DNA from 3 places in the Stenotrophomonas sp. As-7 genome. Region 3 is predicted to be linked to each of the others. Evidence: predicted binding sites of a transcription regulator. Region 3 holds the regulator's gene; each other region holds the start of a gene.
The links. The regulator HrcA, encoded in region 3, represses chaperone genes, less so after heat shock. The targets are predictions, from matches to a motif close to TTNGCACTCNNNNNNNNNGAGTGCNAA.
Positions count from the first base shown of each region.

Region 1: a site for HrcA is predicted at 1,402-1,428, ahead of rpoH (RNA polymerase sigma factor RpoH). Genes of this name have one in related genera too.
Region 2: a site for HrcA is predicted at 1,866-1,892, ahead of QP457_RS19335 (co-chaperone GroES). Genes of this name have one in related genera too.

Region 1 covers NZ_CP127405.1:4,274,418-4,277,676, forward strand. Annotated here, with positions in the region: gene purD (phosphoribosylamine--glycine ligase) at 1-395, shown strand, start outside; gene rpoH (RNA polymerase sigma factor RpoH) at 515-1,390, opposite strand; gene ung (uracil-DNA glycosylase) at 1,645-2,370, opposite strand; gene QP457_RS19540 (response regulator) at 2,380-3,222, opposite strand; gene ftsX (permease-like cell division protein FtsX) at 3,230-3,259, opposite strand, start outside.
Region 2 covers NZ_CP127405.1:4,235,242-4,238,500, reverse strand. Annotated here, with positions in the region: gene QP457_RS19340 (endonuclease) at 1-1,585, opposite strand, end outside; gene QP457_RS19335 (co-chaperone GroES) at 1,939-2,226, shown strand; gene groL (chaperonin GroEL) at 2,310-3,259, shown strand, end outside.
Region 3 covers NZ_CP127405.1:1,891,882-1,895,140, forward strand. Annotated here, with positions in the region: gene recN (DNA repair protein RecN) at 1-1,157, opposite strand, end outside; gene hrcA (heat-inducible transcriptional repressor HrcA) at 1,273-2,337, shown strand; gene grpE (nucleotide exchange factor GrpE) at 2,401-2,916, shown strand; gene dnaK (molecular chaperone DnaK) at 3,120-3,259, shown strand, end outside.

The DNA.
Region 1 (3,259 bases), 2.4 Mb from region 3:
AGCCGGTGATGCTGCGCCTGCAGTCGGACCTGGTGGAGCTGCTGGAAGCGGCGATCGATGGCCGCCTGGACCAGGTCGACGCGCAGTGGGATCCGCGCCCGTCGCTGGGCGTAGTGTTGGCCGCGAAGCCGTACCCGGAATCGCCGATCACCGGTGAGGTGATATCCGGCCTGGATGAGGTGCCGGCAACGGCCAAGGTGTTCCATGCAGGTACGACGCTGGATGCGCAGGGCCAGGTGCTCAGCGCCGGCGGCCGCGTGCTGTGCGTGGCTGCACTGGGTGACAGCGTGCGCGATGCACAGGCGAACGCCTATGCCGGCGTGGCCAAGGTGAGCTGGGCCAATGCGTTCCACCGCACCGATATCGGCTGGCGTGCGATCGCGCGGGAAGGTTGAGGCAGGCACGGCATCAAGGCATCCACGCATGGCGTGGATCTACTGGTGCTGTACCAGCCCCACAAACAGAAAAGGCCCGGCATTGCCGGGCCTTTTCGTCAATCAGGCGCGTCACCGCCTTACGCGGTAAACAGCGCCTTCATCTTCTTCAGCGCGTTCGCTTCAACCTGGCGGATACGCTCGGCCGACACGCCGTACTCGTCCGCCAGTTCCTGCAGCGTCACCTTGCTGTCCGCATCCAGCCAGCGGCGGCGGATGATGTCGCGCGAACGCGCATCCAGTTCCGCCAGGCCTTCGCGCAGCAGCTGCATCTGGTTGTCTTCGCTGTCCTCGCGCTCGTAGGCCATCGACGGATCTTCGTCATTGGCCACCAGATACGCAGCCGGCGACGGCGGTGCATGGTCGTTGTCTTCGTCGGTCGGCGCATCGAAACCGATATCGCGGCCGGACAGACGCGATTCCATTTCCAGCACTTCGCGCTCGGACACGTTCAGGTCCTTGGCCACCGCGGTGACTTCGGCGGCGTTCATCCAGCCCAGGCGCTTCTTCGACTTGCGCAGGTTGAAGAACAGCTTGCGCTGCGCCTTGGTCGTGGCGACCTTGACGATGCGCCAGTTCTTCAGGATGAACTCGTGCATCTCGGCACGGATCCAATGCACGGCGAAGGACACCAGGCGCACGCCCATGTCGGGGTCGAAGCGCTTGACCGCCTTCATCAGGCCGATGTTGCCTTCCTGGATCAGGTCGCCCAGCGCAAGGCCGTAGCCGTTGTAGCCGCGGGCCACGTGCACCACGAAGCGCAGGTGCGAATGCACCAGCTCACGGGCAGCGTCCAGATCATTGCCGTCGCGGAAGCGACGGGCCAGGTCCTGTTCGTTATCGACCGACAGCACCGGGATCTGGTGCACGGCACCGATATAGGCGTCCAGCGAACCGAGCGCACTGGGAATCGGCAGATTGTTTGCCACAAGGGCAGTAGAGGTGTTCTGGCTCATAGGCACCCATCTTAGCAGTCAGGGAATTGGACTGCTAAAGGAGGAAAAAGTTCCAGCATTCCACTGATGAAACACTGGTCCCAAACAGAGCCCTACCGTAACGCGATTTGATGACAGTGGCGAGCGCGCTTTTCGGGATACACAATCCCTTGTAATTCAATCCCCTGGCCCGGAAAACACGGCCATTCCGGGTCAAAGGGAGCTGAACGGGCGGCGGTTTCGCCCCTCAATCACCGGGCAGCGTTGCCCGCCGTTCAGCCCGAAGGCGCCAGCGAGGCCCGCGGCGGCAGTGACCAGTCGATCGGGGCCTGCCCGCGGCGCTGCAGGTACTCGTTGGCCATCGAAAAATGACGGCAGCCGAGGAAGCCACGGTGGGCCGACAGCGGCGAGGGATGCGGCGATTTCAGCACGCGGTGGCGACCACCATCAATCACCTTGCCCTTCTGCTGCGCGTAGGCGCCCCAGAGCATGAACACCAGGCCCTCGCGCTCGCGGTTGAGCACGTCCACCACGTGGTCGGTGAAGCCTTCCCAGCCGCGCCCCTGGTGGGCGCCGGCCTTGCCCTCTTCCACCGTCAGCACGGCGTTGAGCAGCAGCACGCCGCGCTGTGCCCAGGGAATCAGGCAGCCGTGGTCGGGGCGCGGGATGGCGAGGTCGCCCTCGATCTCCTTGTAGATGTTCAACAGCGACGGCGGCACCGGCACACCCGGCTGCACCGAGAAACTCAGGCCATGGGCCTGTCCACGACCGTGGTACGGGTCCTGGCCGAGGATGACCACTTTCACCTGATCGAACGGGGTGGCATCGAACGCGGCGAAGATCTGCGGGCCGGGCGGAAACACCGCCGCGCCGCTGGCCTTGCGCTGCCGCAGGAAGCTGGACAGCTCGCGCATCTGCGGCTGCAGCAGGTAATCGCCCACACGCTGTTTCCAGCTCGGTTCCAGCTGGATCGCCGGGGTGTCCACTATTTCATCGATCATCGCAACACGTCATCGCAACAGGGGTCCATCATTCAACCGGGCCAGCCGCAGCTGGAACAGCACCTTGGTGATCAACAGGCGCTCTTCGATCGGCTTCAGCACCAGATCGTTGGCGCCAGCCTGCAGCAGGCCGGTCTGGTTGTGCGGATTGCCATCGCCGGTCATCACCAGCACCGGCAGGCGGCGCTTGCCGTAGCCGAAGTCCACGCGCACGCGCTGCACCACGTCACGGCCGCTCAGCTCTCCCTTCAGGGTCACATCGGTCAGCACCAGATCGATGCGATGGCGGCTGCGCCCCAGCGATTCGGCGGTCAGCAGGGTGAACGCTTCTTCGGCGCTGACCACATGCATCACGTTGAGCTGCTGGCGCTCGAGCATGCGCTTGGTCGCCTCGGCCACCACCCGGCTGTCCTCGATATAGAGGATGGTCGCGCCGGGAATGGTCTGCGGCTGCACGTAGCCGCGCACGAACGTCGCCAGGGCCTCGTGGCCCAGCGATTTGTCGAAGTAGTCGGTGACGTACTCGGTGAAACGGCGCTGCTCCAGGTGCTGCTGGGCATCGCCGGAGACCACGATCACCGGCACATAGGCCTGCCCGGCGGCTTCACGCACCGTCCGTGCCAGCGCCAGCCCGTCGCCATCGCGCAGGGTCAGCGAGGTGGTGACCAGATCAACCGGGCCCTGCGCCAGCGCATGTTGGGCGTCTTCGATGCTGTCGCAGCCGATCACCTCCACGCCCGGCAGATCGCGCTGCAGGACGTCGGCGATCAGCTTGCGCACCAGCTTGGAACCGTCAACCACCATCACCCGCGTCGCGGGCCCTTCAAGGTGCTTCAGCGCTTGCGGTTGCATGCCGGTCTCAGGTGTCGGTCGGGCGGGTCTGGCGGAG
Region 2 (3,259 bases), 2.3 Mb from region 3:
TCTTGACGATCTTGCTGCGGTCGTCGGTCAGTTCCAGGTCCGGTTCGGACTGGCCGGTGGCCGCATCCTTGCCCCCTTCATAGCGGATGGCCATGTACATCACCGCACGTGCCATGTCGCCCTTGCGATGGCCCCACACCTCGAAGGTACCGGCATTGCCATCCGGCGTGCGCACCCAGTTCGAATTGCCCGGGTAACCACCGCTGCCGCCGCCCTGGCCGTTGTTGGCCTCGGTGGCACGCTCGCCACAGTTGGCATCGCACTTGCCGAACGGCTTGTTGCCGCGGTCGGCGTTCCACTGTGCGTCGGTCAGGTACAGCATGTGGGTGTCGGTGTAGGGCGCGTACGGCAGGCCCTTGTCGCCGGTGGTGCTGGCAAAGCCCAGCGAATTGGGCCAGGTGTGCTCGCGGTTGTACTTCAGGCCACCGCCGCTGCCGGCACGGTCGGTCACCTTGGTGTAGCTGCGGTTGCGATAGGCATCGAGGATCCGGCCGCTGTTGTTCGGATCTTCGTCGGCGATCTCCAGGATGGTCCAGGTGCTGGTGCCCGAGCCGCTGTACGGATACGCGGTGTGGCCCTTGATGGTGGCGTGCAGCGAGCAGCGCAGCTGGCTGGGGCTGCTGGTGTTGACCTTCGAGTAGTAGCCCGCCGGGCCGCCGGGATTGCCCGGGTCCGGGTTGCCGGTGGTGGTGGCCACGGTGAAGGCGATGCGGCTGTCGGTCGCCGGGCGGGCACCCTGCGCATCGGTGATGCGTGCGGCACGGATGTCGAAGCGGCAGGCTTCACCGGCGACCAGCGCGGTATTGGTCGACAGCTTCACGCTCTTGCCGCTGGCCGGCCAGGTCAGCGGTACGCTGCCGGAGGTGCCGCAGGTCAGTGCGAAGGCGTCGCTGGCGAGGTTGACCGTCTCGCTGAACACCACTTCCAGGTCGGCGGCGGCCGGGAAGGTGCTGCTGCCCTGTGCCGGCGTGGTGGTGGACACCGATGGCGGCGTGTTCGGGCCCGGGGTGCCACCGCCGCTGAAGGTCTGGTTGTTGTTGCAGCTGCCGAAGGTCTGCCTGGCCGATTCGGCCCAGGTGAAGTGCGCGTACTGGCTGCCGCTGCCGGTCAGCTGCAGCGAGGTGCCCGCCGCGGTGCTGTTGGTTTCGGCAACCGGAATGTTCTGGCTGGTCATGCCGGCGGCGGGGCCACCGGAGGCGGTGATCGCGCCCTCGTAGCTGAGGAACTGGACCACCTTGCCACTGGCGTCGACCAGGGCGATGCCGTCATTGGGGCCGTTCTGCAGGCCGTTGGTGGGGTAGGTGACCACGGCCAGGGTGGCGCTGCCGCAGCTGGCGGCGGTTCCCGCCGGTACCGCGTTGTTGGCGTAGACCGTGGCGGCCGACGGATTGCTGCCGTTGTAGAGGTACAGGCGGTAGCCGGACAGGTCCTCGCCGGCGGTGGCGACCACTTCGATGGCTTCGCCGACGTCACCGGCAGCGGTGCTGTCGTCGTAGTGCAGTTCGTTGATGAAGACCTCGGCCTGGGCCGGCGCGGCGGCCAGTGCCAGCAGGCAGGCGGCGGCGAGCGGGGACAGCAATCGCATCGACTACTCCTTGTGATTGGGAATGCCGGGCCACCCTAAAGCCGATCTGGTGACACTTTGTCGTAAATGAACGCCAGATATCTGACAGTGAGACGGCGGTCACCAAATGCCCGCGATTTCCCCCTTGGCTTGCCGCGTCGCATCCCTATAAAGGCGTCCGCGCAGGAATGGAGCGCCGCCGGGTCTCCGCAGAAAAATTTCGGCGGCGGGCCTTGAAAGGCCTCCGGAGGTCTCCATCTCTGTCGTGCTCCCGACCTGTCGGGCTTTTTCACGCGCGTTGCTGGCAGTCGCCTGGTGCGAGTGCTAACATCGCCGGACTTTTTCAGACCAATCAATAACTTAAGAGGTCCCACATGAGCATCAAGCCGCTGCACGACCGCGTTGTGGTCAAGCCGATCGAAGCCGACGAAGTTTCCGCCGGTGGCATCCTGATCCCGGACTCCGCCAAGGAAAAGTCCACCAAGGGTGAAGTCGTGGCCGTGGGCCCGGGCAAGCCGCTGGACAACGGCACCGTGCGCGCGCCGTCGCTGAAGGTCGGTGACAAGGTCATCTACGGCCAGTACGCCGGCAGCTCGTACAAGAGCGAAGGCGTCGAGTACAAGGTCCTGCGCGAAGACGACGTGCTCGCCGTCATCGGCTGAGCGTCGGCGCGACCTGCTTCATACCCTGATTCCAAACACCCAGCTGCCGGGCATGGCCCGGCGCTACCAATGAGGTAACTGCAATGGCTGCCAAGGATATTCGTTTCGGTGAAGACGCCCGTTCGCGCATGGTGCGCGGCGTCAACGTTCTCGCCAATGCCGTCAAGGCTACCCTGGGCCCGAAGGGCCGCAACGTCGTGCTGGAGAAGAGCTTCGGCGCCCCGACCATCACCAAGGACGGCGTGTCCGTCGCCAAGGAAATCGAACTGGCTGACAAGTTCGAGAACATGGGCGCGCAGATGGTGAAGGAAGTCGCGTCGCGTACCAACGACGACGCCGGCGACGGCACCACCACCGCCACCGTGCTGGCCCAGGCCCTGATCCGCGAAGGCGCCAAGGCCGTTGCTGCCGGCATGAACCCGATGGACCTCAAGCGCGGTATCGACAAGGCCGTCGTGGCTGCCGTCGCCGAGCTGAAGAACATCTCCAAGCCGACCGCTGACGACAAGGCCATCGCCCAGGTCGGCACGATCTCGGCCAACTCGGACGAGTCGATCGGCCAGATCATCGCCAACGCGATGAAGGAAGTCGGCAAGGAAGGCGTGATCACCGTTGAAGAAGGCTCGGGCCTGGACAACGAGCTGGACGTGGTCAAGGGCATGCAGTTCGACCGCGGCTACCTGTCCCCGTACTTCATCAACAACCAGCAGTCGCAGACCGCTGACCTGGATGACCCGTACATCCTGCTGCACGACAAGAAGATCTCCAACGTCCGTGACCTGCTGCCGGTGCTGGAAGGCGTCGCCAAGGCCGGCAAGCCGCTGCTGATCGTCGCCGAGGAAGTCGAAGGCGAAGCGCTGGCGACCCTGGTGGTCAACACCATCCGCGGCATCGTCAAGGTCGTGGCCGTCAAGGCGCCGGGCTTCGGCGACCGTCGCAAGGCGATGCTGGAAGACATGGCCGTGCTGACCGGCGGCACCGTGATCTCCGAGGAAGTCGGCCTGTCGCTGGAAAAGGCCACCATCAAGGACCT
Region 3 (3,259 bases):
CCCAGCTCGGCGATGATGCCGGTGGTGGTGGCCGATAGTTCGGCAGCAGCGGTGCGGCGGCTGGCGGTCAGCATCGCGGCCTCGACACGCCAGGCCGCTGCGGCCTTCTCAATCTCGCCGGCCAGGCGCTGCAGGCGTTCGTCGGCGCCGCGCAGCTGTTCCACTTCGGCGTGCATGCGCTCACGCTGCGCACCCAGCTCATCCATCGGCACGCGGTGCTTGCGTGCCAGATCGTGCAGGCGGCCCAGGCGCCGCTCGTTCTCTTCGAACTGGTCCGGATCGGCGTCCAGGTCGTCATGTACCCGGTCGAGCAGGGCCAGGGCTTCGTGCAGCTGGATGGAGGCGCTGTCGATCAAGGCATCGACGTCGCCCAGGCGCGGGTCATGTTCGGCCACCCGGGCCAGTTCATGCCGCACCTGCTGCAGCAGATCGAGCGCCGAGTGGCCTTCGTCACCGTTGAGCTGGTCCGTAGCTGTCTGGCAGGCGCTCAACAGGGCGCTGGCATGCGCCTGGCGGCGATGGCTGGCGCCGAGTGCAGTGATCGATTCCGGCTCCAGATCTTCACGATCCAGTTCGCGCAGCTGGTGCTCGAGGAAGCCGATGCGGTCACTCACATCGCCCTGTTGCGACAGTGCCAGGGATTCATCGACCAGCGCCTGCCAGGTGGCGGCAGCGCGGCGTACCTGGCGGCGTTCGCTTTCGTTGCGGGCATAGGCGTCCAGCAGGGCCAACTGCGACGGACGCGTCAGCAGGGCCTGCTGCTCGTGCTGGCCATGGATCTCCACCAGCAGTCCGGCCAGGTCGGCCAGCTGCGCCAGCGTGACCGGGCGGCCGTTGATCCACGAGCGTGAGCCGCCGTCGGCGCGGATCACGCGGCGCAGCTGGCACTGGTCTTCATCGTCCAGCTCGTTGCTGGCCAGCCACTGGCGGGCGGCCTGCAGCTGGTCCAGCGCGAACTCGGCCGACAGTTCGGCCCTGGCAGCGCCATGGCGGACCACGCCGCTGTCGGCGCGCAGGCCGGACAGGAAGCCCAGGGCGTCGACCATCAGCGACTTGCCCGCGCCGGTCTCGCCTGAAACCACGGTCATGCCCGGCCCGAACTCCAGTTCGGTGGCGCGGACGACGGCGAAATCCTTGATTGAAAGATGTCTGAGCATGGGTAAGGGGGTGTCTGCAGCCGCGCAACGCTAGCACGCGCGGCGGGGTCGTCCAATGACTTGCCAAGGGGATGCGCCGCCATTATCTAATGTCCCTGTCTCACAGGTTGATTCCATGCACGGTTCTCCCGACCAACTTGCCCCACGCGCGCGGCACCTGCTGCGCACGCTGATCGCGCGCTACATCCAGGACGGTGAACCCGTGGGCTCGCAGACGCTGGCGCGTGTGGCCGGCCTGGAGGTCAGTCCCGCCACCATCCGCAACATCCTCGGTGACCTGGAAGATCTTGGGTTGCTGGCGTCACCGCATACCTCGGCGGGGCGGATTCCGACCGCGCATGGCTATCGGGTGTTCGTCGACAGCCTGCTGCAGATGCAGCCGCCGGGCGAAGGTGAGCTGGCCCGGCTGCGTCAGGAGCTGGCCGGAGGCGGCAGTACCCAGGCCCTGCTCGGCAGTGCCTCGGAGCTGCTGTCGGCGATGAGTCATTTCGTTGGCGTGGTCAGCGCCCCACGGCGTGAGCAGTTCGCCTTCCGCCAGATCGATTTCGTGGCGCTGGACGGGCGCCGGGTGCTGGCGATCCTGGTGTTTGCCGACAACGAGGTGCAGAACCGGGTGATCGAGACCCGCCAGGACTTCGCGCCGGGGCAGCTGGAGCAGGTGGCCAATTACCTCAATGCCCACTTCGCCGGACTGCCGCTGGCCGAGATCCGTACCCGCCTGCTGCTGGAGCTGCGCGACGCGCGGTCCGAGCTGGAACAGGTGCTGGCGCACAGCATCGAGCTGGCCGAGCAGGCCCTGCAGCCGCCGGCCGATGACATGCTGGTGGCCGGCCAGACCCGTCTGATGGGGGTGCAGGACCTGTCCGACCTGGAGCGCCTGCGCGAACTGTTCGAGCTGTTTTCCAGCAAGCGCGAGATCCTGCAGCTGCTGGAGCGGACCATCCAGGCCCCCGGCGTGCGCATCTTCATCGGCGAAGAAACCGGCGTGGTGCCGCTGCAGGGCGTCTCGCTGGTCACCGCGCCTTACACGGCCAATGGCCAGGTACTGGGCGTGCTGGGCGTGATCGGGCCGAAGCGGATGGCCTACGACCGCATGATCCCGCTGGTGCAGGCCACCGCCGATGTGCTCGGTGCGGCCTTTTCGCCCGGCGGGCGAAGTCCAGGTGCATCGGACGCTTGAAACGCAGCATCCCGCCCACACTAGGGTGGGTGGAGGCGGAGAGTGACCGCCAGGGACCCAGACATGAATCAAGATCAGCCAGACATCGCCGCCCAGCAGGCCGCCGCCGACGCAGCTGCCGCCGAGGGCGTCAACGAACAGATCGAACAGCTCCGTGCCGAAGTGGAGCAGGTCAAGGCCGAAGCGCTGCGTGAGCGCGCCGACCTGGACAACCAGCGCAAGCGCGTGGCCCGTGACATCGAGCAGGCCCGCAAGTTCGCCAACGAGAAGCTGCTTGGCGAGCTGCTGCCGGTATTCGACAGCCTCGATGCCGGCCTCAAGGCCGCCGGCGACGATGCCCATCCGCTTCGCGAGGGCCTGGAGCTGACCTACAAGCAGCTGCTGAAGGTCGCTGGTGACAACGGCCTGGTGCTGCTGGACCCGACCGGCCAACCGTTCAACCCGGAACACCACCAGGCGATCAGCCAGGTCGCGGCCCCCGGCGCCGCCCCGGGCAGCGTGGTGACCGTGTTCCAGAAGGGTTACCTGCTCAACGAGCGCCTGCTGCGGCCGGCGCTGGTGGTGGTTGCCGCCGACTGACCCCGCGCGCCGGGCCAGGCCTGGCGCGGGTGTCCTCGCCCCGGTCGGGGCATCGGCACGACCGACGCTGAACGTGTTGGGCGAACGGAAACACAGCGTTCGGGGGATGGCTTGAATGTTCCACGAGCCTCCCCCACATCCCATTCATCCACCGGCCGAACGGCCGGACTGACAAAAACAACATCCTTCAAGGAGTCTCCCCCATGGGCAAGATCATTGGTATCGACCTCGGCACCACCAACTCGTGCGTGGCGATCATGGACGGCGGCAAGGCCCGCGTCATCGAAAATTCGGAAGGCGATCGCACCACCCCGTCGATCGTCGCCTACACCAAGGACGGCGA